2 regions of the Clostridium sp. CTA-17 genome follow, and region 2 is predicted to be linked to the other one. Evidence: a T-box and tRNA genes for the amino acid it is inferred to sense, from the RefSeq annotation. Region 2 holds a T-box; the other holds one or more tRNA genes.
The links. A T-box is a leader RNA that pairs with one kind of tRNA and senses whether it is charged. The one in region 2 lies ahead of thrS (threonine--tRNA ligase), so its partner is inferred to be a tRNA-Thr.

Region 1 (16,719 bases), on a different contig from region 2:
TATGGAGCAATTAGGGTATAATTTAAAAATAGATAAGAAAGAAAATAAATTAATTGTACCACCACTAAATAAAGAGCCTTTAATTCCAAGTGAGGATTTGGTTAAAAAAATGAGAGCTTCATTTTTAATAATGGGACCAATGATAGCTAAATATGGAGAGTTTAGGTTAGCTAGACCAGGCGGATGTAATATAGGTTCTAGACCAATAGAATTGCATATAAAAGGACTTAGAGCCTTAGGAGCTGAAGATAGCAATTGTGGCAATGGATTTGTATGTATAAAGGCAAAAAAATTAGTTGGAAGTAAGATATATTTAGACTTTCCATCAGTTGGGGCAACAGAGAATATAATGATGGCAGCAACTATGGCTAAAGGGACTACGGTAATTGAAAATGCAGCCCAAGAGCCAGAAATAACTGATTTAATTAATTTTTTAAATTCTATGGGAGCTAAAATTTATATTGAAAAACCAGGTAAAATAATAATAGAGGGTGTGGATTCATTAAGTTCAACTGAGTACACTCCTATATATGATAGAATAGAAGCTGGAACATTTATGGTTGCAGCAGCAATAACAGGATCAAAAATAAAAATAAATGGAGTAAATAAGGATCATTGTTCAGCGATAATATCTAAACTAAAAGAAGCTGGAACAGAGTTTTGGGATGTCCATAATGAGGAAAACAGTATAATAGTAAAAGGAAATGAAGAAATAAAACCAATTAATATAAAAACAATGCCATATCCAGGATATCCTACTGATATGCAATCACAAATGATGAGTTTGTTGAGTATAGCAAAAGGAAGTAGTATGATAACAGAAAGTGTTTTTGAGAATAGATTCATGAATGTAGATGAATTAAGACGTATGGGTGCAAATATACAAGTAGAAGGAAGAACTGCTTTAATTGAAGGAGTAAATAACCTTACTGGATGTGAAGTTAAGGCAACTGATTTAAGAGCAGGAGCTGCTTTGATTTTAGCTGGACTTGTAGCAAAGGGAGAGACAATAGTTACTGATATATATCATATAGATAGAGGTTATGTTGAAATAGAAAATAAGTTCAGAGCATTAGGCGCTGACATAAGTAGAATATAAGTCAACAGCATTGCTGTTGACTTTTTTTACTTTAAATAATTTTATTATAAGTTCGAGTTTTAGAAAACTTAGCATATACATAAACTGTATTAATAAGTTTTAGGAGGATTTATGATAAATAGAAAAATTTTAGAACCAATAATTTTTATTGGTGCAATCATAGTGAGTATAGTTTTTATACCAATACTTTTTGGTTTTTTATCTAGTTCAAGTATGGCTGAAATTAATAAGGTAGATAAAGTTGAAAATAAAAAGTTAGTTGATGTAGTCAACTTAAAGGAAGTTGAAGTTTACATATCTAAAGAAAATAAAGTAGAAAAAGTACCATTAGAGGAATATGTGTTATCTGTAGTTTCAAGTGAAATGCCAGCTACCTTTCATGAAGAGGCATTAAAAGCTCAGGCTATTTTAGCAAGAACATTTGTTATAAATAAATTAATTTCTGGATGTAGCAATATAAAAGAAGGAAATATATGTGATACTACTCATTGTCAAGCATACTTAAATATTAATGAACGGAAAAAAGCTTGGGGTAAAGAGGGAGAAGAATATTTAAAAAAATTAAAAGCGGTTGTTAAAGAAACAGCAGGAAAGGTTCTGGCTTACAATGACCAGTTAGTAAAATATCCTCAATATTTTTCTACAAGTTCAGGAAATACAGAGGATGCTGTTGCTGTATTTTCAGAAGATGTTCCTTATTTAAAGTCTGTTGAAAGTCCAGGTGAAGAAATATCACCTAAATATGAGAGTGAAATAAGCATGTCTATAAGTGATTTTAAGAGTAAAATTAAAAAATCTATTCCTAATAGTGATTTAGGAAATAACATAAATGAAGAAGTTAAAATATTAAATAGAAATACAGGGGGAACTGTAAATGACATAAAAATAGGAAATGCTACAATTAAGGGGAAGGAATTTAGAAAAATATTTGGATTAAATTCTGCTAATTTTACATTAGAAGTTTTAGAGGACAAAGTAAACATAAAATGTTTAGGTTATGGACATGGTGTTGGTATGAGCCAATGGGGTGCTAATGTAATGGCAAAGGAAGGCAGTAAATATGATGAAATATTAGAGCATTATTTTAAAGGCAGTAAAATTGAAGATAGTAATAAAGTTTTAATAGATTAATAGAAGAACAAGCAAATAAATTTTGCTTGTTCTTTTTTTATAAAAAAAGATTTATATATGTGTATTAATTTAGGATAAATGGACAGAATTAGAAACGGAGGTGTTGAAAATGAATAAAAAAGACCAATTTAAGAGATTTATTAAAAAGGATGGATTTTATGTAGTTTTATTTGTTTGCCTATGCTTAGTAGCAACAGTTGGAGTAGTGGTAGCAAATAAAAGTGCAAATAACACAGTAGAAGAAAATATAGCAGAAAACACTATAGAAAATACAGAGGATAATAGTACTACAACTGGTAATACTTTTGATGATGCGGAATTAGTTGAAGGAAAAACAGAAGCAACAAATGATTCAGAAGAAACTGCATCTAATGAAGCTAAGGTTGAAGAATTAAAACCTGAAGCAAATAATGCTGATAAGTCAGTAGCGACTTCAAATCAAAGTCAAAGCTTTATATCACCAATTAAGGGTGGAGTTATAACAAGATTATATAACTTAGAACCTAGATTAAATGAATCAGGTCAAAGTGCATCTGTTTATAAAGGAATAGATATAGAAGCTGCTGAGGGAACTGAAGTTTTAGCAATTGGTGATGGTAAAGTTGTAGAGGCTGGAAAAGGGAACTCAAAAGAGGGGTGTTTTGTTAAAATAGAGCATCAAAACGGTATTGTTGGTTTTTATGGAAACTTAGATCCAGAAATTAAAGTTAAAGAAGGGGATAATGTTAAAAAAGGAGATTCTATAGGTAAGATTGGAAAAACTATTCAAAGTAGTCCAAGTGACAGAGTTTCTGAAACTTATTTAATGTTCCATATGGAAAATTCTAAGGAACCAGTAGATCCACAAAAATATTTAAAAGATATTCCTGTAAAAGAATAATTTAGTACATAATCAGCTGCTTTTTAAGAAGCAGCTGATTAAAAAATTAAGAATATTTTTAAGGAGGTACGGTTCTTGAAAGATTATATTGAAGAGAGAGTTTTAGAAGTAGCTCAGTACATTATTTATTCAAGAGCTACTATAAGGAAAACAGCTAAAGTTTTTGGTGTAAGTAAGAGTACTATACATAAGGATATGACTGAAAGATTGCCTAAGATAAATCCTGATATAGCTGAAGAAGCAAAAAGTATCTTAGATTTAAATAAAGCTGAAAGACACATAAGAGGTGGAAAGGCAACTAAGCTAAAATATAAAGTTGTTGAATGATGAAAATATTCCTTATATAATAAAAGTTAGTATTTATGTATATTTTTATAGAAAATAATAATTATTATTATATATTAGGGAGTTGTAAATATGTGGTTTTGGAGAAAAGGTACAGACATGGGTATAGATCTTGGAACAGCAACAGTTCTTGTCTATATGAAAGATAAAGGTATAGTCTTAAAAGAGCCATCAGTGGTAGCCATAGACAAAAATAAGAACAAAGTTCTAGCAGTAGGAGAATCTGCAAGGCAGATGATAGGAAGAACACCTGGAAATATAGTAGCATTAAGACCTATGAGAAATGGGGTTATATCAGATTATGAGATGACAGAAGCTATGTTAAAGTATTTTATCAAGAAGGGTGTTGGAAATAGAAGAATATCTGCACCTAAAGTAATGATATGTATACCTTGTCAAGCAACTGGAATTGAGAAAAGAGCAGTTATAGATGCTGCAAAAAATTCAGGAGCTAAAAACGTATATCTTATAGAAGAACCATTAGCAGCTGCAATAGGAGCGGGATTAGATATATCAAAGGCTAGTGGACATATGGTTGTAGATATAGGTGGAGGAACTGCAGATATAGCTATAATATCCTTAGGTGGAATTGTTATAAGAGAATCTGTAAAAGTAGCTGGAGACAGATTTGATGAAGCTATAATTAAATTTGTTAGAAGTAAATATAAACTTATGATTGGTGAAAGAACAGCAGAGGAATTAAAAATAAATGTTGCTACAGCTGTTGAAGGTAATAGAAAAGAAATCATGGAAGTAAAGGGAAGAAATTTAATAACAGGCTTACCTGGAATAATAACAGTAGATAGTGAAGAACTTAGAATAGCCTTAAAAGATGAGGTTAGCATAATTGGTGAAGCTGTACACTCTGTTCTTGAAAAAACACCACCTGAATTAGCTGCTGATATAATAGAAGAAGGAATTCTCATGACTGGTGGAGGAGCTTTATTAAATGGCTTAGATAAGTTTATCGAGCAAAGGACAGGCGTTAAGGTTAGAGTGGCTGATGATGCTGTAAAATGTGTAGCTGAGGGAACAGGTAAAGTTTTAAAAACATTTGAAAAATTAAATTTAGGTATGGATGATTTAGAAGTAAAATTAATTGATGAGTAAAATTAACCATATATCTCTTAATATTAAGAGATATATGGTTAATTTTTTTTGTTTTTTAAATAATAGGCGTGAATTAAAGAATCTACAATAACCTTAGACATATCTAATATAAAGCTTAATCTAATAGGTCTACTTGTAAATAAATCTATATTTTCTGAGGAATCAACTATAGCTATTATAGATATATCTCCAACACTTCTTAAGGTTTTACCAACTCCTTTTCCAGGATGAATAGGCTCATTTCTGATATGAATTTCACCAATAGATTTAGGATCTCCTAAGCAAGCATCTATAGCTATTATTTTATAATCAGGATAGCTTTTTAATATTTCAGTTATTTTTTTATCAAGATTAAGAGCATGAATAGGAGAGTCAAGTGTACCAAATACATTTAAAGGAAAGAATTTTTCTTTTAATAGGGTACCAACCAGTGGTCCTAAGCAATCACCTATACATTTATCAGTTCCTATACATACTATAATTGTTTTTTCATCTATATGATTTTTTAAAAAATCTGAAATTTCGTAATATGCTAAATAATTTTCATAGTAAGTTTTTATTCTATTCAAGGCTTCACCCCCTCATTAATTATATGAAGGAGGAATTAGAAATATTAAATAGAAGTATAAAAAAGATTTTAGGTGGTAATTATTAAAATGGAGGTGAATATGTTTATGAATAAAGGGTTTTTAAGTTTTTTAGTACTATTTTTTACTACAGTAACAATGGGAGCAATGATGTATTTTGTTAACTTAAATTATGAGCAAGTTAAATTTCAAGTAGATAGTACAAAAAATGAGAGGAATGAAATTTTAGAGATTAATGAAGAGAAAAGTGAACAAAAGACTATAGAAAACAATAAAGAAGATTTAAGAGAAGATAAAGATGAAGAAAATATAAGTGAAAATAATCATAAGAAAAATAATAATTTAGATGAATATCGATTAAAAGAAGAAAAAGAATTAGAAAGTAAAACTAAAGAAAATGTAAAAAATATAAAAGAAAATGAAAAGTATAAAGAAAAGGTAGAAATGGGGAAGTCTTCAGAAGAAAGAAAAGAAGTATTTAAAGTAGATAAGTATTCAATTCCTAAGAAAATAAATAAAGCAGATAAGTTTAAATTAATTTCTATTGCTAAAAATTTATCTTTAACTGATTATGGAGTTTTATTAGAACATATTAAGAGAAATGATGAGTTAGATGCTGCTATTGATATATTTAAAATACTTAAGGATAAATTAGAATATAAAGAATATAAAGAAATGAAAGATATATTAAGTCCATACATAAATATTGAGTTAATTGAAGAAAAAATATGAATGAAAAAAGAAGTAAACAAAAGAAATTGAGAGAATATTAAAAATAAATTAACATAATATCTGAAAATCGCCTGAAATTGAGTTTGAAATAAAAAGCATAACAATATATACTAAGTCTTGTCGATTGGCGGTGAGCCAAAACGACAGAGGAAAATAATAAATGTGCTGGTGTGGCTCAATTGGCAGAGCAGCTGACTTGTAATCAGCAGGTTATCGGTTCAAGTCCGATCATCAGCTCCATAAGTGGTGGAATTCCCGAGTGGCCAAAGGGGGCAGACTGTAAATCTGTTGTCGGACGACTTCGAAGGTTCGAATCCTTCTTCCACCACCAATAAGGTCGCATAGCTCAGCTGGGAGAGCACCTGCCTTACAAGCAGGGGGTCACAGGTTCGATCCCTGTTGCGACCACCATAAAACATAATAAATAAATGCGCTGGTGTGGCTCAATTGGCAGAGCAGCTGACTTGTAATCAGCAGGTTATCGGTTCAAGTCCGATCATCAGCTCCACAAGTGGTGGAATTCCCGAGTGGCCAAAGGGGGCAGACTGTAAATCTGTTGTCGGACGACTTCGAAGGTTCGAATCCTTCTTCCACCACCATTTATAAAAACAAAATATTGATATGCTGGTGTGGCTCAATTGGCAGAGCAGCTGACTTGTAATCAGCAGGTTATCGGTTCAAGTCCGATCATCAGCTCCATATGTGGTGGAATTCCCGAGTGGCCAAAGGGGGCAGACTGTAAATCTGTTGTCGGACGACTTCGAAGGTTCGAATCCTTCTTCCACCACCAGAAAGAGACACTATTAATTGAGTGTCTCTTTATTAAAATAATATCTTAATAAAATAGAATAATTAGTATTTATATACTCTTATCCAGAGAGGTGGAGGGAAAAAGGCCCTATGAAACCCGGCAACCAGTGAGAAATCACTACGGTGCCAATTCCGGTAAAGAAATTCTTTACAAGATGAGAGAAGATAAATTTAGTGTATAACTAAAATCTCTTCTTAAATCTTTAAAGGTTTGAGAAGAGATTTTTTTATTAACAAAAATATTTTAAAGGCGCGCATTAAAATAAAGTTTGTTAATTAAGCTTTAAAGATATTATTTTGAATCGTGGGAAGATAAATTAAGTTATTTGTTTAAATAAACAGGGTTGGAATAAATAAAAATGAAAGGGGTGAATTAGCTATCTTATTATGATAGTAAGATAGCATTAGCCATGAGAAGATTATTTACATCAGAATCAGTTACTGAAGGGCATCCAGATAAAATATGTGACCAAATTTCAGATGCAGTTTTAGATGCTATATTTGCAAAAGATCCAAACGCAAGAGTTGCTTGTGAAACAGCTGTTACTACAGGATTAGTAATGGTAATGGGAGAAATAACAACTAATTGTTATGTTGATATCCCTAAAATAGCTAGAGAAACTATAAAAAGTATAGGATATGATAGAGCTAAATACGGTTTCGACTGTGAAACTTGTTCAGTTATGACTACAATAGACGAGCAATCATCAGATATCGCTATGGGTGTTGATGAAGCTTTAGAATCAAGAGCTGGAGAAAAAATTGATATAGATGCAGTTGGAGCTGGAGACCAAGGAATGATGTTTGGTTTTGCTACTAATGAAACTGAAGAATTTATGCCAGCACCAATAGCTATGGCTCACAGATTATCAAGAAGATTAACAGAAGTAAGAAAGAACGGAACTTTACCTTACTTAAGACCAGACGGAAAAACACAAGTTACTGTTGAATATGAAAATGATAAACCAGTTAGAATAGATGCAATAGTAATTTCAACACAACATGGTCCAGAAGTATCTCAAGAGCAAATACAAGCTGATTTAATGGAACATGTTATAAAAGCTGTTATACCAGCAGAGTTATTAGATGAAAATACTAAGTATTACATAAATCCAACAGGAAGATTCGTTATCGGTGGACCTCAAGGTGATGCTGGATTAACAGGAAGAAAGATCATAGTTGATACTTACGGTGGATATGGAAGACACGGTGGTGGTGCTTTCTCAGGAAAAGACCCAACTAAAGTTGATAGATCAGCTGCATACGCTGCTAGATGGGTAGCTAAAAACTTAGTTGCTGCAGGAATCGCAGATAAATTAGAAGTTCAAGTTGCTTATGCTATAGGGGTTGCTAAGCCAGTATCAATTATAGTAGATACTTTTGGAACTGGAAAAATATCAGACGAAGAAATAGTTAATATAATAAACAAAGTGTTTGATTTAAGACCAGGAGCTATAATAAGAGATTTAGATTTAAGAAGACCTATATATAGACAAACAGCTGCTTATGGACACTTTGGAAGAACAGATTTAGATCTTCCATGGGAAAACTTAAACAAAGTTGAAGAAATAAAGAAATATCTTTAATATATAGAAAAGCTTAGGATTTTATATCCTAAGCTTTTTATTTTTCTATAAATTTATTATTTTAAGATGAACTAGTAATTTTTAAATTAAGATAAAATAAAAAAGCACTTTGAAAAATCAAAGTACTTTTTTATATTAAGCTTTATGAACTAATTTTCCATTAACTATTACATATTTTATATCTATATTTTCATCAAAAAGAATTAAGTCAGCATCATAACCTTCTTTAATTAATCCTTTTTTGTCGTCAACCTTACAGTGTTTAGCTCCGTTATAAGTAGCCATTTTTATAACTTCATTAAGTGGATAATTAGTGTTGTTAAATATATTTTTGACTGCCACATCTAAAGTTAAAATTGATCCTGCTAAAGAACCAGTTAATAATCTTGCCGCTCCATTTTTAACTTCAACCTCTTGTCCTCCTAATGAATACATTCCATCAGGCATACAGCAAGCCATCATAGCATCAGTTATTAATAAAACCTTGTCTGTTCCCTTTTGTTTATAGGCAACTCTTAAGCTTGGATATGATATGTGAATACCATCTGATATTGTTTCAGTAGTTATTTCACTATCAAAAACAGCACCTACAACCCCAGGTTCTCTATGAGTAAATGGAGTCATTGCATTAAATAAATGAGTGGCATGAGAGCATCCACACTTTATTCCTTCCATAGCTTCTTCATAAGTAGCTTTAGTATGTCCCATTGAAACAACTATACCTTTTTCACTTAAGAATTTAGTAAGTTCTTTAGCACCTTCTACTTCAGGAGCAAGAGTTATTGAAACAACATCATCTTCATGTTCTCCAACTAATTTATAGAAGTTTTCTTTTGTTGGAGGGATTAAGAAATCAGGATTTTGAGCACCTATTGCACTTGGGCTTATAAATGGTCCTTCTAAGTGAGCACCTAAAACATTAGCTCCATCTGTTCCTTCAGTTTTTGCTTTATGAATAGCTTTCATTGACTTGCATACGTCTTCAGCAGCTACAGTCATTGTTGTTGGTAAAAATGAAGTAGTACCATGTTTAACTATAACCTTTGATATTTCATTTATAGCTTCATAAGTACCATCCATAGTATCGTGACCACCAGCACCGTGTATATGAACATCTATAAATCCTGGAGATAGGAATAAGCCTTCTCCATCAATTACTTCACAATTACATTCTTCTTTAGGATTTATAGCCTTTATCTTTCCGTTTTCTATAAGTATATTTCCTTTTTCAATCTTATCTAAATATACTATATTACAGTTTTTTATTAACATACGAATCACCTTCCTCATAATAATCTTAAAATTTTAATTTGTGTAAGTCAACAAAATAAGCACTATGATTTAAATTTAATAATTGTGATATAATTAATAGTAATAACAATTCAAGAGAAACCTTTTAGGAGGTAATATGGAAGCATTAAATGGAATAGTTGAGAGTATAGTATTTAAAAGCTCAGATACAGGGTATACAGTTATAAAATTTAGAGAAAATAATATTATTCATACAGCAGTGGGAGTTTTACCACATGTGAAAGAAGGTCAAAATTTAAAAATTATAGGAAGTTGGGTTAACCATTCCCAGTTTGGAAAACAATTTAAAGTAGAAGAATGTGAAGAGATATTACCTACTTCAAAGGATGGAATAGAAAAATATTTATCTTCTGGGATAATACAGGGGATAGGGCCTGTTACGGCAAAAAAAATTGTAAATAAATTTGGAGAAGATACTCTTAATATTTTAGATAATAATATTGAGAGATTAAAAGAAATAGAGGGAATAGGTAAAAAGAAGTTAGAAACCATAATTGAGTCTTATAGAGAACAAAGAGAATTAAAAAATATAACTATATTTTTGCAAACACATGGATTAAGTGTAAATCAGTGTTTGAAGATTTATAAAAAATATGGAGCTAGTTCAGTTGATACAGTTAAAAATAATCCATATATACTTTGTGATGAAATTTCAGGAATAGGATTTAAGACTTCTGATAAGATTGCTAGGAGTTTAGGCATAGAAGTAGATTCACCTTTTAGAATTCAAAGTGGTATAAGATACGTAATAAATGAATTTTGTGCTAATGGACATACTTTTATGCCAAAGGATGAACTTATAAAGGAAGCAAGTAATGTATTAACTGTAAGTGGAGATATAATAGAAGAAAATATTAAAAATGCAGCTTTAGATAGAAAAATAAAGTTAGAGAAAGTTAATGATAAAGAAGGTGTTTTCACAATACCTAATTATTATTGTGAGCTTGGAATAACTAATAGGATTTTAACTTTAGCTATAAGCAATTTCCAAGATATAAGTGTAGATGTAGAGCACCTAATACTTCAATTTGAAAAGAAAAATAATATAACTTTTGCAGAATCTCAGAAAGACGCTATAATAAGTGCTTTTCAAAATGGAATAGAGATAATAACCGGGGGACCAGGAACAGGAAAGACCACTATAATAAAGTGTATAATTGAAATTTTTGAAACTTGTGGTTTGAAGGTTCTTTTGGGAGCACCTACTGGAAGAGCGGCTAAAAGAATGAGTGAGTCTACAGGAAAAGAAGCTACCACAATACATAGAATGCTTGACATGGGAGTCTTTGAAAAAGAAGAAAGTGTTTTTGTAACCAATGCAGAGGAACATTCCTTAGAGGCTGATGTGGTTATAATAGATGAGGCATCAATGATTGATATAACTTTAATGAATGCTTTACTTAAATCAATTAAGGTAGGTACTAGGCTTATAATAGTGGGAGATGTTGATCAGCTTCCATCAGTAGGAGCTGGAAATGTATTAAATGATTTTATAGAGAGTGGATTTACAAAGGTTGTACGTCTAAAGGAAATATTTAGACAAGGAAAAGAGAGTATGATTGTAGTAAATGCACATAAAATAAATAAAGGTGAGATGCCTAAATTAAATGAAAAAGGGACTGATTTCTTTTTCATAAGAAATGATATTCAAGAGGGAATATTAAATACTATTATAGATTTAATAAATACTAGGTTGCCTAAGTTTAACTCAAATTGGGATAAGTTAAAAAGTATACAGGTTTTAGTTCCTATGAAAAAGGGTGTATTAGGAGTTACCAATTTAAATGAAAAAATTCAAAACGTCTTAAATCCAAAGGCTCCATATAAAAAAGAAAAAGAATTTAGAAGTATGATATTTAGAGAGGGAGATAAGGTTATGCAGATAAAGAATAACTACTCTCTAAAATGGACTAGAATAGCTGGAAAGGGTGAGCATGAAGGTTCAGGTGTGTTTAATGGAGATATGGGATTTATAGAAAATATAGATTTAGAAGGTAAAAAGCTATCTATAATATTTGATGATGAAAGAAGAGTTATTTATGATTTTATGTATTTAGATGAGTTAGATTTAGCTTATGCAATTACAATACATAAAAGTCAAGGAAGTGAATTTCCAGTAGTAATAATACCTGCATATATGGGAGCACCGTTACTTATGAATAGAAATTTATTATATACAGGAATAACTAGAGCAAAAGAAATGGTTGTAGTAGTTGGAATACCTAAAGCATTAAAATATATGGTTGATAATACAAGGAGTATGGAACGTTATTCTTCTTTAAATTGGAGAATAAAAGAAGTAATATCTAATGAGGTTTTTGAACAAGATTAAATTAGGGGGACTTAAAAGTGAGCTTATATGGCAATAATTTAAGGGTTGAGAATAGATATAGTCATATATTAAAGAAATGGTATGTAAAAAGCAATGAGAGGTTTATAAATTTGATATGTGAACCATATCAAAAGTTGAACTTTATTGAAAGTTTAATTAGTGATTGTTTAATAAATAATGAAAAAGTTTTGTATGTAGGTAAGAGTAGAAAAGTTTGTAAAAGTGAGCAATTAAATTCTATGAATTTTGATTTTGTAAATTTTAATAATCTTTTTAATATAAAAAAGAATTTTAATTTGATAATATATGATGATGTAAGCCTATATTCAAATAAGAGTAGTATTGAATGCAACGAGGATTTAATGTACTTAAAACGCCTATCTAAGAAGATAGTAATATGTTCAGTAGATAAGGTATTTAACAATATAAAGCACATAGAAATATTAAATAATCAAAGGAAAGAACATTTCTTAGAGCCAAGACTAATAACAACTAGAGTTAATTTAGAAACTTCAATGCCTTATACCTTATATGATTATATTGAATGGTTTATAAGAGAAAAGAGAATCTTGGTTGTATATGTTCCAAATAAATTTAACTTAAATAAAATTTATGAATATTATACTGAGGATTTAAATTTAGAAAATAAGGTTAAAATAGTAAAAGAAGATAAAAAGAATTCCTTCTTAAAGATTGTAAATGAAAGTAGATTTAAAAAAGAAGGGGTTATTTTTATAACAGATTCATTACATGAATATTTTGATTCTATTCCAGAATGTGATATGGTGATTTATTCTTTTGAAAAAGATATTGTTGATTACAAAAAAATAATATTTGCCTGTGGAGCTTTATGCAAAGATAAATGCACTGGAAGAGAAGTAATATTATTAAGTAATGAAGAGGGAGATAATATAGAAACTGCTAGGAGGTTAGCAAGAGGCTTTAATAAAACTTTATGGAGAGAGTCAGAGATAAGGTAGATTATTTATTTCAATGTTTTTTAGAAGCTATTTATCCAACAGAAGAAAAGTGTTATGTATGCAATACAGAGGGAGAAAAAATAATTTGTGATAAATGCAAAGGTAAAATACAAAAGTTAAATGAAACTCCGATTATTGAAGAATGTAAAATATTAATCTGTTCTTATTATTCTTTTATAGTTAAGGATTTAATATTAAGACTTAAATATAAAGGAGATTTCCATGCTGGTGAAATATTAGTTATGTTACTAGAAGAAAAAATAAAAGAATCAAATTTAGATGTTGATTTTATAACATATGTTCCAGTAGCAAAGGATTCTCTTAAAAAGAAAGAATTTAACCAATGTGAATATTTATCAAAAGAATTAGGAAAGCGATTAGGAATTAAATCCATAGAAACTTTAAAAAAGAAAAGTAAAGTGAAAGAACAAAAGTTATTATCTAAAGAAGAAAGAGAAAAAAATGTGCAAAATGCTTTTAAGCTTAAAAGATATAGGAATTTAGAAGGAAAAAGTATTATACTTTTAGATGATGTAATGACTACTGGTGCAACATTAAAGGCCTGTGTAAGAGAATTGAAAAAAATTAAAAATATTAAAATTTTTTTATTGACTATTGCTAAAAGTAATATATAATAGTAATGTAGCTAGGTTTGTGGTTGAAAGTCGATGCCAGTCGCAGGCGAAACGATCCACGTAAGTTAAACAAAGTTTTAATGAGCATGGTGCGGCTTAGAAGTAAGACCTACCAGCCAATAAAGGCTGAGAGGGTTAGTAGTGAGAGGTTAACTCCGGGTAGCGAAAGCTCCAGTAGGCGAGTGTGGGGTCAAAGACCAGGTCAACTAGCTATAAAAAGGGACTATGATTTTCATGGTCCTTTTTTATTTTTGTCAAGTTACATTTGTTATAAATAAATTAAGTAAAGAGAAGATTTAATTAGACAATTATGATCTATATTATAAAAAATTAAGTTAATTAAAATAATTAAAGCTTGTATAAAATGCTTTAACAGAGTACAATTATAGTATAAAATTTAAACCTTTACATTATTAAGGTTACTTGTTTTTTGAAAGGGGCTGACGATATGAAAGTAACAGTACATGCTAAGAATATAGAGTTAACAAATGCTTTAAAGGATTGCGTAGAAAAGAAAATATCCAAGTTAAGCAAGTATTTTGAACCAGGAGTTGAAGCAAAGGCCACTTTAAGCGTAGAGAAAAATAAACAAATCATAGAAGTTATGATTCCTTTTAATGGAATATTATTAAGAGGTGAAGAATCTACAGACGATATGTATAAGTCAATAGATTTAGTTGAAGAAAAAATCGAAAGACAAATAAGAAAACAAAAAACTAGATTATCAAAGAAAAATAGATATGATTCATTAAGATTTGCTCATATAGATCCAATAGAGGATATGAAAGAAGAAAAAGAAGCAAAAATAGTAAAAACTAAAAGATTTGATGTTAAGCCAATGGGAGCTGAAGAAGCAGTTTTACAAATGGAGCTTATAGGACATGACTTCTTTGTATTCCAAGATCCAGAGACAAATCAACTAAATGTAGTTTATAAAAGAAAAGATGGTAATTATGGTTTAATTGAACCAGGATTAGGCGAAGAATAATAGAATAAATATAAAAAAAAGATGTAGGTTTTTTACCTACATCTTTTTATTTTTATGTAAAAGTTTTATCTAAATTATTACATTTATTGAAAATAGGTTATTATAAATGGTATAATCTAATGAGAATTATTTTAAATAATTTTTTTTGAAAATTTAGAATAATGTATATATGTGTTATAATGAGATAATTATTAGAATATTAAGCATATAAGAAAGTAGAATTGAGGGATAGTATAATGGGATTATTTGATAAAATATTTGGAAGTTATAGCGATAGAGAAGTTAAAAGAATAACACCTATTGTAGACAAAATAGATTCGCTTGGGCCTGAAATGGAAAAACTATCTGATGAAGAATTAAAGCAAAAAACATTTGAATTTAAGGATAGATATGCTAAAGGAGAAAGCTTAGATGATATGCTTCCAGAAGCTTTTGCTGTTTGTAGAGAAGCATCAACAAGAGTTTTAGGAATGAAACACTATAGAGAGCAATTAATTGGTGGTACAGTATTACACCAAGGAAGAATAGCAGAAATGAAAACTGGTGAAGGTAAAACATTAGTTGCTACTTTACCTGTTTATTTAAATGCTATAGCTGGCAAAGGTGTTCATGTAATTACAGTGAATGATTATCTTGCAACAAGAGATAAAGAGTGGATGGGGCAATTATATGAATTCTTAGGACTAACTACTGGGGTTATAGTTCATGGATTAACTAATGATCAAAGAAGAGAAGCATATAATGCAGATATAACTTATGGAACAAATAATGAGTTTGGATTCGATTATTTAAGAGATAACATGGTTATTTACAAAGAAGAAAGAGTTCAAAGACCATTACACTATTGTATAGTGGATGAGGTTGACTCAATTCTTATAGATGAAGCAAGAACTCCTCTTATAATTTCAGGAGCTGGAAGTAAATCAACAGATCTTTATAAGATAGCTGATTTCTTTGTTAAGAAATTAAGAGAAGAAGAAGATTATACAATAGATGAAAAAGCACATGCTGCAATGCTTACTGATAAAGGGGTTGCAGAGGCAGAAAAAGCTTTTGGAATAGAAAACTACGCAGATGCTAATAACATGGAGTTACAACACCATATTACTCAAGCCTTAAAAGCTAACTATGTAATGAAGAGAGATAAAGATTACATGGTTAAAGATGATGAAATAGCTATAGTCGATGAATTTACAGGAAGACTTATGGAAGGTAGAAGATATTCAGATGGTCTTCACCAAGCTATTGAAGCTAAGGAAGGTGTTAAAGTTCAAAGAGAATCTAAGACTTTAGCAACTATAACATTCCAAAACTATTTCAGAATGTACACTAAATTAGCAGGGATGACAGGTACTGCTCTTACTGAGGAAACTGAGTTTAGAGAAATATATGGATTAGACGTTGTGGTTATTCCAACTCATAGACCAGTTCAAAGAGAAGACCACTCAGATTTAGTATTTAAAACTGCTAAAGGAAAATATGATGCCATAGTAGAAGAAATAATAGAAACTCATAAGACAGGTCAACCAGTATTAGTTGGTACAACTAGTATAGAAAAATCAGAATATCTTTCATCTTTATTAAAGAGAAAAGGAATTCCACATAAGGTTTTAAATGCTAGATATCATGAGCAAGAAGCTGAAATTGTATCTCATGCAGGTGAGTTAGGTAACATAACAATTGCAACTAACATGGCTGGTAGAGGTACTGATATTAAACTTGGAGAAGGTGTTTTAGAAGTTGGTGGTTTAAAAATCATAGGTACTGAAAGACATGAATCAAGAAGAATAGATAACCAGCTTAGAGGACGTTCTGGTCGTCAAGGAGATAAAGGTCATTCAAGATTCTATATCTCTTTAGAAGATGATTTAATGAGAATATTTGGATCAGAAAAACTTCAAGCCGTTGTTGATAGATTAGGACTAGAAGAAACAGAGGCTATTGAAAGTAAAATGGTTACTAAATCAATAGAAAATGCTCAAAAGAAAGTAGAAGGTAACAACTTTGATATAAGAAAAACATTATTAGGATACGATGATGTTATGAATAAACAAAGAGAAGTTATCTATAAGCAAAGATCACAAGTTTTAGAGGGTGAAAACTTAGAAGACAGCGTTCAAGCTATGATTGAAGATGTTATAACTGGTGCTGTTCAAGCTCACTTAGGAAACATTAATGAAGATGATTTTGAAA
Region 2 (16,719 bases):
AGGGATTCGAACCCTGGACTCCCTGATTAAGAGTCAGGTGCTCTACCAACTGAGCTAATGGTGCATATTGTATATTTTTTAATAATTTTACAGTAAAACTTTAAAAAATGGAGCGGGTACCGGGAATCGAACCCGGGTATCCAGCTTGGAAGGCTGGTGTTCTACCATTGAACTACACCCGCTTAGTATGTTTATATATTAACATACTGTTAATATGTTGTCAAGTTTTTAAACCAAGTTAAAAACTGGCTGGGATAGCAGGATTCGAACCTGCGAATGACGGAGTCAAAGTCCGTTGCCTTACCGCTTGGCGATATCCCAGTATGGTGTACCTTAAGGGATTCGAACCCCTGACCCACGGCTTAGAAGGCCGTTGCTCTATCCAGCTGAGCTAAAGATACAAACTTGAATCAACAAAAATTATTATACATAGTTATTTAAAAAATGTCAACATTTTTTTCAATTTATTTTATATTTCTATTAATACTAAGCGATTTTAATTTTAAAATATCAAGAAAATTTAATTTTATACAATATCTTCTAAGTGTTTAAATAAAACTTTTTTAAATTTTTGCTCATCTTCTTTATTTTTATGAGCATTTTTACAAACTTTAAACCATTCTTCTGTAGTCATTCCTATAGTTTTTTCATAACAATCTTCACAATCTGTTTGTAAGTTAGTTTCTACTACAAAATTCCCTAGCTCTTCAGCACTACCAAAAGCTTTTAAGTATAAAAACTCATCATCATTTCCAAGCCAATTGTTATTGAATCTACTACAGAATATTTTTAGTTTTCTCATTCCATTGTCAGCACTTAATCCTTTTAATTTTCTTAATGCTGAAATATCATTTTTCATTTTTTCTTTTTCTTCTTCAGTTGCTTTTCTATTTATCATAGAAATTATCTTCTCTACATCAATTGAAGGTATATGAGTTATTAATTTCTTTTTTCCTTCAACCCATTTATAGTATGCTTCTGGCATAAATACATACTCTATAAATTCTATTAATCTGTTAAAATTAGGTACCATAACCCAAACATTTTGAAATCCAACTTTTCTGTTAAATATTACATAATGTAGGTATTTTGTATCCTCAGTTATAGGTTCATCTTTAAACATTCTTCCTTTTAGGGTTTCATTTTTTGTTATTAATTCCCTCCAAAACTTCTCGGGATTTTCTTCTATCTTTGATCTTTTACGAAATAAGTTATGCATCTCAAAACCCCCTTATATCCTTTATATTTTAATTATATTGCTAACTTTTTTTAACAGCAAAGTGTAAAAAATCCTAAATTCCTTTATATATCTTCATCTTTATCTGAAAAGCTCCGTTATATTGATTAAACTGTTTTTTTATGCTATTTTATTACTATAAATGGGTATTAAAAGTTAAGGAGGATTATATGTCTTATTATTGTGAAATTTGTGGTGATTATGCAGATGTTCATCACATAGTTCATAGGTCAGAAGGCGGTTTAGATTTTAAACTTAATTACAAGTATTTATGCAAAAAACATCATAGGTCTAAAATGGGCCCCCACAGAGATAAAGTCGTAGATTTAAATTATAAACTTGAAATGCAAAACAAACTAAGAGAACTCTTTATAAAAAGTTTTTATACTGGTAATGACATAAAAATTATGTTAGGTCTTACACCTGGTTCTTTAAAAAAGTTAACTAAGAACTTAAAACTTTATAAAGAAGGATATTCTAGTGATGAAATAATATTTAATCTTATGGGCAGAAAAGTTTATTCAGAAGAATATATAGAAGATTTCATATTGCAAAAAGCAATAAGTTGTATATAGAAAGCTGTATCAAAGCTACTTCAGTTTTGATGCAGCTTTATTTTTATCAATTATTTAATATTCATTATGAAATAAAGCTATTATTTCTCTTTTAAACAAATTTAACTTTTATATCCTCATTTTGTATCTCAACTAATTTCTTTATAATTACTTATGCTTTAAAGAACTAATTTTTAATATCCTAAGATCTTTCTATTGTAAAACCACATATTAAACTATTATAATCATATATTCTTAAATCCTTAAAAATCTTCTTAGCAATCGCTAAATGTCCTCTATGATTTGCTCTTCCTTCTACTAACCATGATTCTATAACCCATTTTTTAACTTTGCTTAATCTATCCCAATACTCATAATGATCTATTAAAAATATTTTTTCTTCTTCAGAAACCACTCTTATAACTTTTACATATTCCTCTATATTGCTTCCATTTTTTATTGGACTTTGTAATATAGGTATTGAGTTTATATTTTTAACCTTGCTTACTATATTAACTAAATTATGTTTAAATTCCTCTGGAGTAATTTTTTCATTTCCTCCAATCATTATAAAAACAACTTTAGGATTATATTTTGATACTAAATGTTCAAGGTTATTCATTAAATACTCTGAATTAATATCTTCTGTGCCAAAGTTAATCATAAATTTTTCTCTTTTATTTATGCTTCCATCATTTAATTCCCATCTAATTCTTTCTTCCATATATTCAACATAATTTTTATAACCCAAGGTATCCCCTATTTCATTTGTATCTTCATCCCCTAAAAACACCCATATACCCTTTTTATCTTCATTTATTAAATTTGTTATAGATTCTAAATTATTATTGAAATTTTCTTTAGTATTCTGAATTAATTCTTCTTGAGAGAAATTCTTATTACTTATGTCATTAAAAAATCCTTTATTCCATTCACTATCAACTTTTCTTTCCAAATCATTTTCTGCTTTTATTGGATAACTTAAATTGCAGGTGTAACTATCTTCTTCAAAAATATCTAATTCCTTAAAAATAAATTTAACTATTTCTAAGTGCCCTTTTTCATTAGGATGTATTAAATCATTAAGAAGCTCATTTTTAATATTAGAATCCTCTTTTTCTAACTCCTCCCAATGACTATAATGATCTATTAGCATTACATTATTTTCTCTAGCAACCGCTCTAACAATATCCATATAAAATTTAAGGCTTTTCCTACTTAAATCCATTTTTATTATGTTACTTGTCTGAATGATTGGTATTGCCCCAATTTCTCTAACTTTATTAATAAGTTCTAATATATTGCTTCTATATTCTTCTAAAGGAACAATTTGATTTGATGAATCATTCATTCCAAGCATTATAAAAACAACGTCTGGATCATATATATTTACACAGATATGAAAGTCTCTTATTATGTCTCTAGTTGTAGCTCCTGACACCCCAGTATTAAAAACCATAATATTCTCGTTTTTAAATTTCTCTTTTAATCTTTCTCTAAAATGTTCTGTATAACTTCTATATCCTTTAGTATGAAGTGGCCCATGAGTTATACTATCCCCAGTAAAAACAATGCTTAATCCCTTATCTCCTCTAATCATTCCAATTCCCTCTTTCCTTTTATCCTCTAACTTTAGTTTATAATCCCCTTTTACTTTTAGTAAAAATAATCTTTCTTAAAAACTTAATTTTCTATAAAGCACTTACATATTTGGTAGATTACTATTTAATTAATCCTCTCCCCTTATATATTTATTGCTATAAAAATATTAATATGCTTAAAAATTAATTTTTACTAAGCAAATCATATATTTAATTTTAATAAAAAAAGACTTCAATAAAATTATGAAATCTTCTAAAAATTTTATTATAAAATAAAAAAAGCATCGATTATAAATCGATGCTTGGTGCACCATCAGGGATTCGAACCCTGGACTCCCTGATTAAGAGTCAGGTGCTCTACCAACTGAGCTAATGGTGCATATTATATTTTTTTTAATAATTTTACAGTAAATCTTAAAAAAATGGAGCGGGTACCGGGAATCGAACCCGGGTATCCAGCTTGGAAGGCTGGTGTTCTACCATTGAACTACACCCGCATAAGTGGAGCGGAAGACGGGACTCGAACCCGCAACTTTCACCTTGGCAAGGTGACACTCTACCATTGAGTCACTCCCGCATATTTTTATATTAATTTGGAGCGGGTACCGGGAATCGAACCCGGGTATCCAGCTTGGAAGGCTGGTGTTCTACCATTGAACTACACCCGCTTAGTGGTGCAGGTGAAGGGAGTCGAACCCCCACGCCGTAGGCGCTAGATCCTAAGTCTAGTGCGTCTGCCAATTCCGCCACACCTGCAAAACTATGTTTTTATTATAATATTTTTCAAATTCTATTTCAAGATTTTTTTGCAAATTATTTTTTTAAAACTTTAATTAACTTAATAACTTTTTTAATTAAAATTTATAATATTAAGAACTTATTTCCACCTAAACCCTTATAATATCTTATATTCCAATTAGAATTTATTTTTATTTTATCCATTGACATACAAAAATAATAAACTTATAATCTAAAGTAAATATTATAAATTTATTAACACAATGAAGAGACGAGTAAACTTTGGTACATTTTCAGAGAGAAGGTACAATAGCTGTAAGTACTTTTAAATGGAATTAGTTGAAGACTACCTCTGAGTGACTCTAATCCAGTCCGTCATAATCACGTTACGATTAATTTTAAGTGGTACTTTATTTTTTAATTATTAAAGTACAATTTGGGTGGAACCACGGGAATATACACTCTCGTCCCTTTTCTATATTTAGAAGAGGGATGAGAGTTTTTATTTTATATGAATGAAAATTAAAAGAAATTTATTTTGAAAGGAGAAATTAATATGATAAAAATTACACTTAAAGATGGTTCAATAAAAGAAGTTGAAGCTGGACTATCAATTTTTGAAATAGCTCAAAGCATAAGCCAAGGACTAGCTAGAAATGCTTGTTGTGGTATATTAAACGGAAAAGTTGAGGACTTAAGATTTATAGTTAATGAAGATTCTTCATTAGAAATCTGTACTTTTGATTCTAAAGAAGGTCAACATGCTTTTAACCACACTGCTTCTCATGTATTAGCAGCTGCCGTTAAAAGATTATTCCCTCAAGATAAATTAGCTATAGGACCATCAATAGATAATGGTTTCTATTATGATTTTGATACTGAAAAACCATTTTCTGCTGACCAATTAAACAAATTAGAAGAAGAGATGAAAAAAATAATAAAAGAAAATCCTGAAATAAAAAGATTTGAACTTCCTAGAAACGAAGCTTTAGAACTTATGAAGGATGAACCTTACAAAGTTGAACTTATAAATGATCTTCCAGAAGATGAAGTGATTTCATTCTACCAAATAGGTGATTTTGTTGACCTTTGTGCAGGACCTCACTTAATGGCTGTTAAACCAATAAAAGCAGTTAAATTATTAAGATCTACTGGTGCTTACTGGAAAGGTGACGAAAAGAACAAAATGCTTTCAAGAGTATATGGAACTGCTTTTCCTAAGAAATCAGAATTAGATGCTTATTTAGAAGCTTTAGAAGAAGCTAAGAAAAGAGACCATAATAAATTAGGTAGAGAGCTTGGAATCTTTACTACTGATGAAAATGTAGGTCAAGGGCTTCCATTATTAATGCCAAAGGGAGCTAGAATAATCCAAACTCTTCAAAGATGGATAGAAGACGAAGAGCAAAGAAGAGGATATGTTTTAACTAAAACTCCTTTAATGGCTAAGAGCGACCTTTATAAAATTTCAGGACACTGGGATCACTATAAAGATGGTATGTTCGTTTTAGGTGATGAGGAAAAAGATAGTGAAGTATTTGCTTTAAGACCAATGACTTGCCCATTCCAATACGCAATATATAACTCAACTCAACACAGTTATAGAGACTTACCAGTAAGATTTGCTGAAACTTCTACTCTATTCAGAAATGAATCTTCAGGAGAAATGCACGGTCTTATAAGAGTAAGACAATTCACTCTTGCTGATGGACACATAGTATGTACTCCAGAGCAATTAGAAGATGAATTCAAAAATACTGTTGACTTAGTTAAATATGTTATGGAAACTTTAGGAATAGCTGATGATATTACTTACAGATTCTCAAAATGGGATCCAAACAATACTGAGAAATACATCAATGATCCTGAAGCTTGGGAAAATACTCAAAATATAATGAGAGAAATATTAAACCACTTAAATATAGACTTTACTGAAGCTGATGATGAGGCTGCTTTCTATGGTCCAAAACTTGATATCCAATTCAAGAATGTTCATGGAAAAGAAGATACAATCATCACTATCCAAATAGATTTCGCTTTAGCTGAAAGATTTGGAATGTACTACATTGATAAAGATGGAGAAAAGAAACGTCCTTACATCATTCATAGAAGTTCAATTGGATGTTATGAAAGAACACTAGCAATGCTTATAGAAAAATATGCAGGTGCTCTTCCAACTTGGATAGCTCCAGTTCAAGCTAAAGTTCTTCCTTTATCAGATAAATATGCTGATTATGCAAATGAAGTTGTTGAAGAATTAAGAAGAAGAGGCGTTAGAGTTGAAGCTGACCACAGAGCTGAAAAAATCGGTTATAAAATAAGAGAAGCTAGATTAGAAAGAACTCCTTACATCTTAGTTGTTGGAGAAAAAGAAGCTGAAAATAAAGAAGTTTCTGTAAGAAGCAGAAAGAACGGTGAAGAAGGTGCTATGCCTTTAGCTGACTTTGTAAACAGAATAGTTCTTGAAATAGCTAACAGAGAAAACTAAGAAAATACAAAGTCTAATTAACTAAACATTTTGATTTATAATCAAAAAAGAACTTGGATGTATTCCTATGAAATCCATAAGTAATACTCCAAGTTTTTTTATTTTAAAAGAAATATTAATCTAAAATATTAAGCAAACAAATCTATACTAAATAAGATTAATAATATTTTATAGTTATTATTAATTTTGATAAGTTTAATCTATATTCATAATAAACTTACTTAATCATACTCTAAATAGATCATAAATTTTGTTTTAAAAACTAAAATTTGCTGTCGTCTATGCTTTCTAAGTATTCATCTACTACTCCTACTACACTTTCAACACATCCATTTTCAAATGGTGATTTTAAGTTAGCATATTTTAATAAGCCTAAGAATGTTTTAGTTCCACCTATGTTACATAGATTTAAATAATCTTCCCATGCTTTTTCATGATTTTCTCTATCTTTTTTCCAGAATTGAAGTGCACATATTTGAGCTAAAGTATAATCAATGTAATAGAATGGTGATAAGAATATATGGTTTTGTTGGAACCACCAACCACCTCTTTCTAGGAAATCACATTCATCATAGTTTTTATGTGGAAGATATTTTTTCTCTATTCTTCTCCATGCATCTTTTCTTTCCTTTGGTGTACATTCTGGATTTTCATATACAAAGTGTTGGAATTCATCTACAGTTACTCCATAAGGAATAAATTTAATGGCATCTCCTAAATGATAGAATTTATATTTGTCTGTATCCTCTTTAAAGAATAAATACATCCAAGGCCAAGTAAAGAATTCCATACTCATTGAGTGTATTTCACAGCTTTCCATAGTTGGCCATTGGCACTCTTGCATTTCTATCCAAGAACTTCTAAAGTTTTGGAATGCATGTCCAGCTTCGTGAGTTAATACATCTACATCCCCAGCTGTTCCATTAAAGTTTGAGAATATAAATGGAGCTTTATAGTTAGGGAAATTAGTACAATATCCTCCAGCTGCCTTTCCTTTCTTAGCAACTAAGTCCATTAAATCATTCTCAACCATAAAATCAAAGAATTCTTTAGTTTCCTTTGAAAGCTCTGAATACATTACCTTTGCATTTTCAACTATCCACTTTGAATCTCCCTTTGGAGTTGGATTTCCACTTAAGAATTCAAATTTTTCATCATAATATTTTAAAGTTTCAAGTCCTAATCTCTTAGCTTGTCTTTCATATAATTTACTATCTATAGGAACTATAAACTCTTCAACTTGTTTTCTGAAGTTTTCAACCATTTCCTTATTATAGTCATATCTTCTCATTCTTACATAGCCTAATTCCACAAAGTTATTAAAACCAAGCTTTTTAGCTATTTTTGTTCTTACCTTTACAAGTTTATCAAAGATATCATCTATTTCATCTTCATGCTTCACAAAAAAGTTATATTTAGCTTCTGATGCTCTTTTTCTAACTTCTCTATCCTCTGATGTTACAAAAGGAACTAATTGTGCTAAGGTTCTTTCCTCTCCATCAAAGTCAATTTTAGCTGAAGCAATAAGTTTTTGATATTGACTACCTAATTTATTTTCAAGTTGCATATCTTCTATTACTTCTTTTGAAAAACTTTTTTGAGAATACTCTGCCTCTTTTATTATAGTTTCACCATAATAATCACCTATTTCATTTTTAAAAGGTGAACTTAATAATGCTTTATAGAATTCATTATTAACTTCTTCAATAAGAGGAGAATTTTCATCCCAGAAATCACTTTCTTCATTATAGAATTCATCCTCAGTATTTATTGTATGTCTAACTTCTGATAATGCCATCATAGTTGATGTATTATTTCTTATCTTATTTATTTTGCCTATTACTTCTTTAGCCCCATTAAAGTCCTTTGCTTCTTCTAACTCTTTTATAAAAGATCTAATATCTTCTCTATCTTTTTCTATATTAGGTCTTTCATATTTAAAATCTTCAAATTTCATTGTTTACCCCACCTCACAATTATATTTTCTATAATTCTGACACAAGTAAAATTTATTATCAATAAAGTAAAATTATCAAAAATATTATTTTACTATTATGATTTTTTTAAACTAATAATTTTCTCTTCACTTATTATTAAATCAACCTTCTCATCAAAGAATTCATGTGGAATTTCATCAAAAACTTGAAAATCATAACATAAAGCAACTCTCTTACTATTAGGGTATTTACTTAAAAATCTATCGTAAAATCCTCCCCCATATCCTAATCTATTTCCCTTTAAATCAAAGGCTAAACCAGGTATTATAATTAAATCAACTTCCTCACTTATATCTTCACATTCAATGCTTGGTTCTAATATTCCAAAGGCACCACTTTCATTTAATTGAAGTAAAGATTCTATTTTCAAAGCCTTCATTTGTCTTTCTTTTAAACTAACAGGAATAACTTTAGGAACTGCAACCTTTTTATCTGAAGCTAATAATTCTTTTATTATCTCAACTGTATTTACTTCAGAGTCCATATTTACATATATAAATACAACCTTACTATTCTTATATATATCACTTTCCAAAAGAGTTTTTCTTATTTTTTCATCAGCCCTTAACTTAGTATCTCTATCTATATTTTCTCTTTTTAGCTTAATCTCTTTTCTTAACTCTCCCTTATCCATATGAAATTCCTCCTCATAGACTTTTAATAATTTTACCATATTTTGTATTGCAATACTATATAAATACACTTAATATTCTTTTCGTATAAATACATCATAATAAAAAATAATGTGCTGTATTAAAATATAATAATAAAACTTACAAACATATTCCGAGAATTACTTCTTCATACTGTTTGTAAGTTTTATAAAAATCTATTTTGATACACGACCAAGTCTATTAAATTATTTTCTAGCTACTATTGTAAAAGTCTTTGGAATCCCTTTATCAAAAACATCACTTGATAAATTAGGCTCCTCTGTTAAACTTTCTATCTTAAGCCCAGTATCAGCAACGGCAGTTACTATTTCTCCTAAATTCCACTTACGTAAAAATACTTTTTCTATTTCTCCTTCTTCTAAGTATTTTGAGTAAGCAACTTCTTTTTCCTCTAATGAAGTATCAAAGTAATCTCCTGTAACCTTATGTTTTCTTACCTTTGCTGTAGATCCTCTTGAAGTTATTAACTTAGTTGATACAGGATGAAAATCTCTTAATACCGCTTTTCCTCCATCCTTTAATAAGCTATGTATAACATTCATGAAAGGAGATAAATCTGAGAAATAATGAAGTATTCCCATCTCTGCAAATACTATATCATAATCTCCACTCATAACTTCTTTAGGCATTTTTAAAACATCACTTAGAATGAAGTTAATCTTTACTCCGCAAGCCTCAGCTAAATCTAAAGCATATCTTCTATTTCCTTCTGAAAAATCTACTACAGTAACATCTGCCCCTAATAAAGCTAATGCAACAGCCTTATTTCCATTAGAGCCCATAAGATTAAATATCTTCTTTCCTTTAACATCTCCAAATTTATCCAATAAAACATTTAATTTTTTCTCAGGCATAGCTTTAATTTTTTCTGCGGCTTCTTTAGCAGTTCCAAATCTCTTTACCCAAGCATTATATGTCTCTTTATTCCAAGCCTCTTCATTTTCATTTATACATACTTTTTTATCTTCTAAAATATTATTTTCTTGAAATTTTTCCACTGTAAATACCTCATTAATTAATATTAGCTTATTCCTCAGAATTATGAGGTTTTAGCGAAAGTATTATACTTCAATAAAAAGCATTTTTCAATATATTTTTCACTAAAAATAAGGAGTGTTTAAAATCACTTTATAGCATTTTAAATACTATTTTAATGATTTAAACACCCCTAACACATATAAATAAGGTTAAAATTTTAAGCTAATTTTATATTAAATTCTTTCAGCACCAATTGCTGCTTCTAAATCTCTTATTATTACATTTACTATATCTAACTTACCCTTAGCATAGTCTTTCTCTTCTAACCAGTTTAACCCTGTTTCAAGGCACTTTTTAGTTTCCTTATACTCTGCTAATAATTTTAATAAACTCTCATTATTCATATTCAAAATCCCCCTTTTTTTATTCAACAGTTACTGATTTAGCTAAGTTACGTGGTTTATCAACATCAAATCCTTTAGCTTTAGCTACATAGTATGAGAATAATTGTAATGGTACAACACTTAAAACCGGTGATAATAAGCTTAATGTTTCTGGTATTTCTATTAATCCTTCAAACATTTTTCTCTTACTTTCTTCCATGTCACCTTTAAAGCAAACACCTAAAACGTTAGCTCCTCTTGTAACAACTTCTTGAACATTACTTATCATTTTATCCATAAGCTCTCTTTGAGTTAATAATGATACTACTGGAATATCTTTTTCTATAAGAGCTATTGGCCCATGTTTAAGTTCTCCACCTGCATAAGCCTCTGAGTGAATGTAAGATATCTCTTTAAGTTTTAATGATCCTTCCATTGCAACTCCATAATCCATACCTCTTCCTAAGAAGTATAAATCTTTTTCTGTAGATGCTTTAACTGCAAACTCTTTTATTAAATCTGTATTTTTAAGGATTTCTTCAACTTTTTCTGGTAATTCAAGCATTGCTTTTTTGATTTCCTCAATTTCTTCTACTGATTTGCTTCCCTTTAATTCAGCAAAGTGTAATGCTAATGTGTACATAGCAATTAATTGAGTTACATATGCCTTTGTTGATGCAACAGCTATCTCTGGACCAGCCCATGTATATAATACATCGTTAGCTTCTCTTGAAACTGAGCTTCCTACTACGTTAGTTACAGCTAACACTCTTGCACCTTTTGCTTGTCCATCTCTTAAAACTGCTAAAGTATCTGCAGTTTCTCCTGATTGGCTTAATACTATTATTAAAGTTTTATCTGTAATAACAGCATCTCTATATCTAAATTCTGAAGCTATATCAACTTCTACTGGTATTCTAACTAATTTTTCTATAGCGTATTTTCCAATTACTCCAGCATGGTAAGCTGTTCCACAAGCAACTATATATACTCTATCAACATTATCTAAATATTCTTTAGTTATTGATATATCATCTAAAGTTACTTCTTTTCCTTCCATTATTCTTGAAGTCATTGTATCTTTTATAGCTTTTGGTTGCTCGTTAATTTCTTTTAACATGAAATCTTCATATCCACCTTTTTCAGCAGCATCAACATTCCATGTTATATGATAAACTTCTTTTTCCACTGGATTTTTTTCTTCATCAAAAAGAGTAACTCCATCATTTGTTAATACTACAAACTCTTTATCTTCTAAAAGATAAACTTCTCTTGTATGATTTAAAACTGCTGGGATATCAGAAGCTATAAAATATTCTTTTTCTCCTAATCCAACTATTAATGGACTATCTTTTCTTACAGCTACTAATTTTTCTGGCTCATCATTACATATAACTCCAATGGCATATGAACCTTCCATGTGTTTAGTAGCTTCCATAACTGCATCTAATAAATCTCCTTTGTAGTAGAAATCTACTAAGTTTGGAATAACTTCCGTGTCTGTTTCTGATTTGAATTCATATCCTTTTTCCATTAACCAGTTTCTTAATTCATTGTAGTTTTCAATGATTCCATTATGAACTACAGCTATTGTTTCTTTATTATTTAAATGAGGATGTGAGTTAACATCTGATGGTTCTCCATGTGTAGCCCATCTAGTATGTCCTATTCCGATTCCACCCTCTATTGGATTTTCATTTAACATTCCTTCTAGGTTTGCTAATCTTCCTTTATGCTTTTCAGCCTTTATCTTATTATCTTCTAAAACTGCAACTCCTGCTGAATCATATCCTCTATACTCTAATTTTGATAATCCTTCAACTAATATATCTGTTGCCTTTTTCTGTCCTACGTATCCAACTATTCCGCACATATTGTTTTCTTCCTTCCCTTTTGTAAAATTATATTCTAACTTTCAAAATAAGCTTTATATAACTTCTTACTGCATAGAAGGTTTGAAACACCCAATTGGCTTTGTCCTTAAAATCACTTTTAAGTTTTAACCAATCTTTTACGGTAGTGCTTTACCGTGGGGCATCCGCCGAAAATTCGATACTCCCCAACCTCGTCAACTTAAATTTATTAAGAATCCTAATAAGCATTTTAATCTACTAGAGTTAAATTACTTATTAGTCTATCAATAAAACTTTAAGTTCTGGCGCTTTAATCTATTATTTTGAAAGTTAATATATTCTATGCATCATCTTTCTAAAAAGCCACAAACTTATTCTAACACTTTTTTAAAAAATTTCAACCTTTTAAAGCTTATTTTAGTTCATTTTTAGTTATTTTCATTTATTTTTAAGAAATATTTTTAATTATCTGTCTATACCTCTATATTTCTTTCATTTAATATATTAATGTATAGTTGTATAGACATCTATAGTATTTAATTTTAAAATTAACTTTTCAAATTCCATATTGTAAAAGAAATTTTTATATTTATTTCTTTCATTTTTAAATTTAAAGTATAATTAGTGTATAAATACTTTCCCTTGTTTAAAATTTCTCAGCAAAAAAGCTCACTTATTTATAGTAATTAATTTTTATACTTTAATTTCTTATAAAAAAGCTTAGAACAAGTAAATATATATCTTTAACTGTTCCTTTTCCTGTGAAAAATCATATTATGAATACTATAAAAATAATTTAGGAGATTTTTTATGAGCTATACTACAGAAAAGCAACCTCAAGGAAAAGCCTTAGACATAAAAGGATTTTTGAGGGAAGCTTTAATATCAGAAATAGTTGCCATCAATGGTTATAGTAAACATATAGATGAAATTGCTTTAGTAGAGATAAAAGAATTATTACATCACATAATGGAAGATGAAAAAAGACACTATGGTCAATTTTTAGAAGCTCTCAGAAGATATGATAAAGAGGAATTTGAAGTCTATGTAGAATCAGTTGATCATGTAGAAATAAAAGACAAACCTTTAAAGAAAACATATCACGAAAATAAAAAATTAACTGCTTATAGTATTTTAAATAAAATACGAGATGATATTAAAGGAGAATACGAGGCAATATTACTCTATGATGATTTAATAAATAAAATAGAAGATAAATGCCTTGTTAAAATGATAAGAGATATAACTAAGGAGGAAAAAGAGCATGTGGAGGAACTTACCCTTGCTTTAATGAGACTTGATTCAGATAAATATGGACCAATTGAAGATAATTAATATAACTTTTCATAATCAAATAAATAAGAATATTCTAAATTATAAAAAGCTATAAATAACATGAAGATCTTGAATTAAACTTATCATGTATTTATAGCTTTTATAATTCTATGATTTTAATAATATTTTTATAATTTAATATAATATATTAATTACATTTTGCTTCTATCATTTTTGCTAAGTTGTGAGCCATTTCATCTATTTCAGCTTGATTTTCACCTTCAAGCATAACTCTTACTAATGGTTCTGTACCTGATGGTCTTATTAATACTCTTCCGCAACCATCTAAAGCAGCTTCCATCTTTTTAATTTCAGCTATTATTTCTTCATCTTCTTCATGAATATTTTTCATGTTATTAGGTACTTTTGCATTAACTAAAACTTGTGGTAATACCTTCATTACATTTTTTAATTCAAATAAAGATTTTCCAGTTCTCTTAACTATGCTAGCTACTTGAAGTGCAGTAACAAGTCCATCTCCAGTTGAATTGTGCTCTAAGAATATGATATGACCTGATTGTTCTCCACCTAAAGAATATCCTTTAGCTAACATTTCTTCTAATACATATCTATCTCCAACTTTTGTAACTGCAGTGTTTATTTTTTCATTCTTACAAGCTATCATTAGTCCTAAGTTACTCATTACAGTTACAACTAGAGTATCATCTTTTAATCTACCTAATTCTTTTAAGTATTTAGCACATATTGTTAAGATGAAATCTCCATCAACTAAGTTTCCTTGCTCATCAACAGCTAAGCATCTATCTGCATCTCCATCAAAAGCAAATCCCATATGACATTTTTTCTTAACAACATATTCCATTAATTCTTCTGGATGAGTTGATCCACAATTTTCATTTATATTAGTTCCATCTGGATTATCATTTATTACAAATATTTCTGCTCCTAATTCTCTAAAAGCTCTAACAGCAGCTTCGTGAGATGCACCATTTGCACAGTCTAAAGCTACTCTTAATCCTTCTAAAGATATTCCTATTGTATCTTTAGCAAAGCTTATATAATCTTCTAAAGCAGCTTTTTCTATTATTTCTCTTCCTAAATTAGCTCCCGTTGGTGAAGGTACATTTTCAAAACCACTTTCTATAACTCTTTGTATTTCATCTTCTAAATCATCTGATAATTTATATCCCTTATCATCAAAGAATTTTATTCCATTATATTCAACTGGATTGTGTGAAGCTGATATCATAACTCCAGCATCTGCTCCATATACTCTTGTTAAATGAGCTACCGCTGGTGTTGGAACTACTCCTAAGCATACTGCCTCTGCTCCAACTGATAATATACCTGCAACTAAAGCAGCCTCTAGCATATCTCCTGATATTCTAGTATCTTTTGCTACTAATATCTTAGGTTTATGAGTTCCCTCTGTTAAAACATAAGCTCCAGCTCTACCTAAGTTATATGCTAATTCTGCTGTTAATTCAGTATTTGCTATTCCTCTAACTCCATCTGTTCCAAATAATCTTGACAATTTATGTCACCCCTCTAATAAATTTATATTATACTTATATTTAATTAAAATACCTATAATTTTGCTACTTAATTAATACTTTTTACACTTTCAAAGAATACTGTATGTAATACTATTTGTCAAATATTAGTTATTAAAAAATTAAAATTTCTCTATTTTATAGTCATTTTTTATATTATCACATGAATAAAATATATTTATTACTAAAATATTATTTTTAGCTTATTTTAGTTAACATTATTTTCATTAATTATTACATAGATTTATTTATATTAATATAATATATCATCAATATTAGCATATAATTGAAATTATAAAGGTAATAAATTTATGTCTATTTAAACATCTATAAATCTTATATTTCTATATATCCTACATAAATATTGATGAAAACATTTTAATTATGGACATAAGACTCGTTACGCCTTAAAATATTAATTGAGTGATATAAAAGAAAGGGGATAATTTACATGACAACTAATGAATCTAATTACATAGATGAAAATAAAAATCCTATAGAAACTGAAGATTTTGCTAAAGCTTTAGCTGCTGAAGAAGAAAATTCTTGTAAGAGAAAAAAAGAAGTAATTGAGAAAATAAAAAGCTTAGCAAAAAATGCTCAAAATTGGAAAGAAGCTAATAAAGAATTCAACACTCTTCTTGAAGAGTTTAACAATATTTATTACTATGACCAAGAAACTGAGAATACCCTAAAAAGTAAATTAAGAGAAGCTAAAAATGAATTCTATAATGCTAGAAAAGAATTCTTTGAAAAAGCAAATGAAGGTTTCAAAGAAAATGCTGAGAAGAAAGAAGATGTTATAAAAAGACTTGAAGCTTTAGTATATACAAGTGATATAAAAGCTGGTGATATGTTAGCTAAATCTTTATCTGAAGAATTCTATGCTTTAGGTTTTGCCGGTAAAGATTTAAACACTGAATTATACAATAGATTTAAAAAGGCTAGAAATGCTGCTCAAGAAACTAGAAAAGCTGCTATGGAAGGCTTAAGAGAAGAATTCGGAAATAAAGCTGATAGAAAAAGAGAAATTATCTCAGAACTTAAAGCTTTAGTTAATAATGAAAACTGGAAAGAAGCTACTGAAAAGTTCAATGCTCTTTGTGATGAATTCAAAGGTATAGGTTTCTCTGGAAAAGAAGGAAATGAAGAAATTTCTCTAGGATATAAAGAAGCTAAAGATGCTTTCTTTGCTAAGAGACAAGAATTTTTTGATGCCTTAAAAGCTGAGAATAAAGTTAATATAGAAAAAAGAAAAGCTCTTATAGAAGAATTAAAGAAACTATATGAAAATGATAGTTGGAAAGAAGCTTCTGCTAAAGTTAAAGAAATAAGTGATGAATTCTTTAAAATAGGATTCTGCGGAA

Region 1: it encodes a tRNA-Thr, which carries the amino acid that the T-box ahead of thrS (threonine--tRNA ligase) is inferred to sense. The anticodon was not compared.

The regions. Positions count from the first base shown of each region.
Region 1 is NZ_BAAABF010000004.1:250,389-267,107, reverse strand. Features, by position in the region: gene murA (UDP-N-acetylglucosamine 1-carboxyvinyltransferase) at 1-1,099, shown strand, start outside; gene spoIID (stage II sporulation protein D) at 1,211-2,230, shown strand; gene ACYUCG_RS09355 (M23 family metallopeptidase) at 2,340-3,110, shown strand; gene spoIIID (sporulation transcriptional regulator SpoIIID) at 3,186-3,437, shown strand; gene mreB (rod shape-determining protein MreB) at 3,528-4,565, shown strand; gene yyaC (spore protease YyaC) at 4,604-5,134, opposite strand; gene ACYUCG_RS09335 (hypothetical protein) at 5,222-5,884, shown strand; tRNA gene ACYUCG_RS09330 (tRNA-Thr) at 6,049-6,124, shown strand; tRNA gene ACYUCG_RS09325 (tRNA-Tyr) at 6,130-6,215, shown strand; tRNA gene ACYUCG_RS09320 (tRNA-Val) at 6,220-6,295, shown strand; tRNA gene ACYUCG_RS09315 (tRNA-Thr) at 6,317-6,392, shown strand; tRNA gene ACYUCG_RS09310 (tRNA-Tyr) at 6,398-6,483, shown strand; tRNA gene ACYUCG_RS09305 (tRNA-Thr) at 6,508-6,583, shown strand; tRNA gene ACYUCG_RS09300 (tRNA-Tyr) at 6,589-6,674, shown strand; SAM riboswitch class I at 6,751-6,856, shown strand; gene metK (methionine adenosyltransferase) at 7,105-8,280, shown strand; gene nagA (N-acetylglucosamine-6-phosphate deacetylase) at 8,416-9,552, opposite strand; gene recD2 (SF1B family DNA helicase RecD2) at 9,689-11,923, shown strand; gene ACYUCG_RS09280 (hypothetical protein) at 11,941-12,903, shown strand; gene ACYUCG_RS09275 (ComF family protein) at 12,879-13,538, shown strand; gene hpf (ribosome hibernation-promoting factor, HPF/YfiA family) at 13,987-14,526, shown strand; gene secA (preprotein translocase subunit SecA) at 14,763-16,719, shown strand, end outside.
Region 2 is NZ_BAAABF010000008.1:70,268-86,986, reverse strand. Features, by position in the region: tRNA gene ACYUCG_RS12585 (tRNA-Lys) at 1-64, opposite strand, end outside; tRNA gene ACYUCG_RS12580 (tRNA-Gly) at 109-182, opposite strand; tRNA gene ACYUCG_RS12575 (tRNA-Gln) at 247-321, opposite strand; tRNA gene ACYUCG_RS12570 (tRNA-Arg) at 325-401, opposite strand; gene ACYUCG_RS12565 (hypothetical protein) at 527-1,219, opposite strand; gene ACYUCG_RS12560 (HNH endonuclease signature motif containing protein) at 1,408-1,812, shown strand; gene ACYUCG_RS12555 (SGNH/GDSL hydrolase family protein) at 1,994-3,391, opposite strand; tRNA gene ACYUCG_RS12550 (tRNA-Lys) at 3,696-3,771, opposite strand; tRNA gene ACYUCG_RS12545 (tRNA-Gly) at 3,816-3,889, opposite strand; tRNA gene ACYUCG_RS12540 (tRNA-Gly) at 3,895-3,969, opposite strand; tRNA gene ACYUCG_RS12535 (tRNA-Gly) at 3,987-4,060, opposite strand; tRNA gene ACYUCG_RS12530 (tRNA-Leu) at 4,065-4,148, opposite strand; T-box leader at 4,385-4,605, shown strand; gene thrS (threonine--tRNA ligase) at 4,687-6,618, shown strand; gene ACYUCG_RS12520 (M3 family oligoendopeptidase) at 6,881-8,575, opposite strand; gene ACYUCG_RS12515 (5-formyltetrahydrofolate cyclo-ligase) at 8,671-9,249, opposite strand; gene ACYUCG_RS12510 (class I SAM-dependent methyltransferase) at 9,475-10,287, opposite strand; gene ACYUCG_RS12505 (hypothetical protein) at 10,501-10,671, opposite strand; gene glmS (glutamine--fructose-6-phosphate transaminase (isomerizing)) at 10,691-12,523, opposite strand; gene ACYUCG_RS12495 (ferritin family protein) at 13,314-13,838, shown strand; gene glmM (phosphoglucosamine mutase) at 13,987-15,333, opposite strand; gene ACYUCG_RS12485 (DUF349 domain-containing protein) at 15,804-16,719, shown strand, end outside.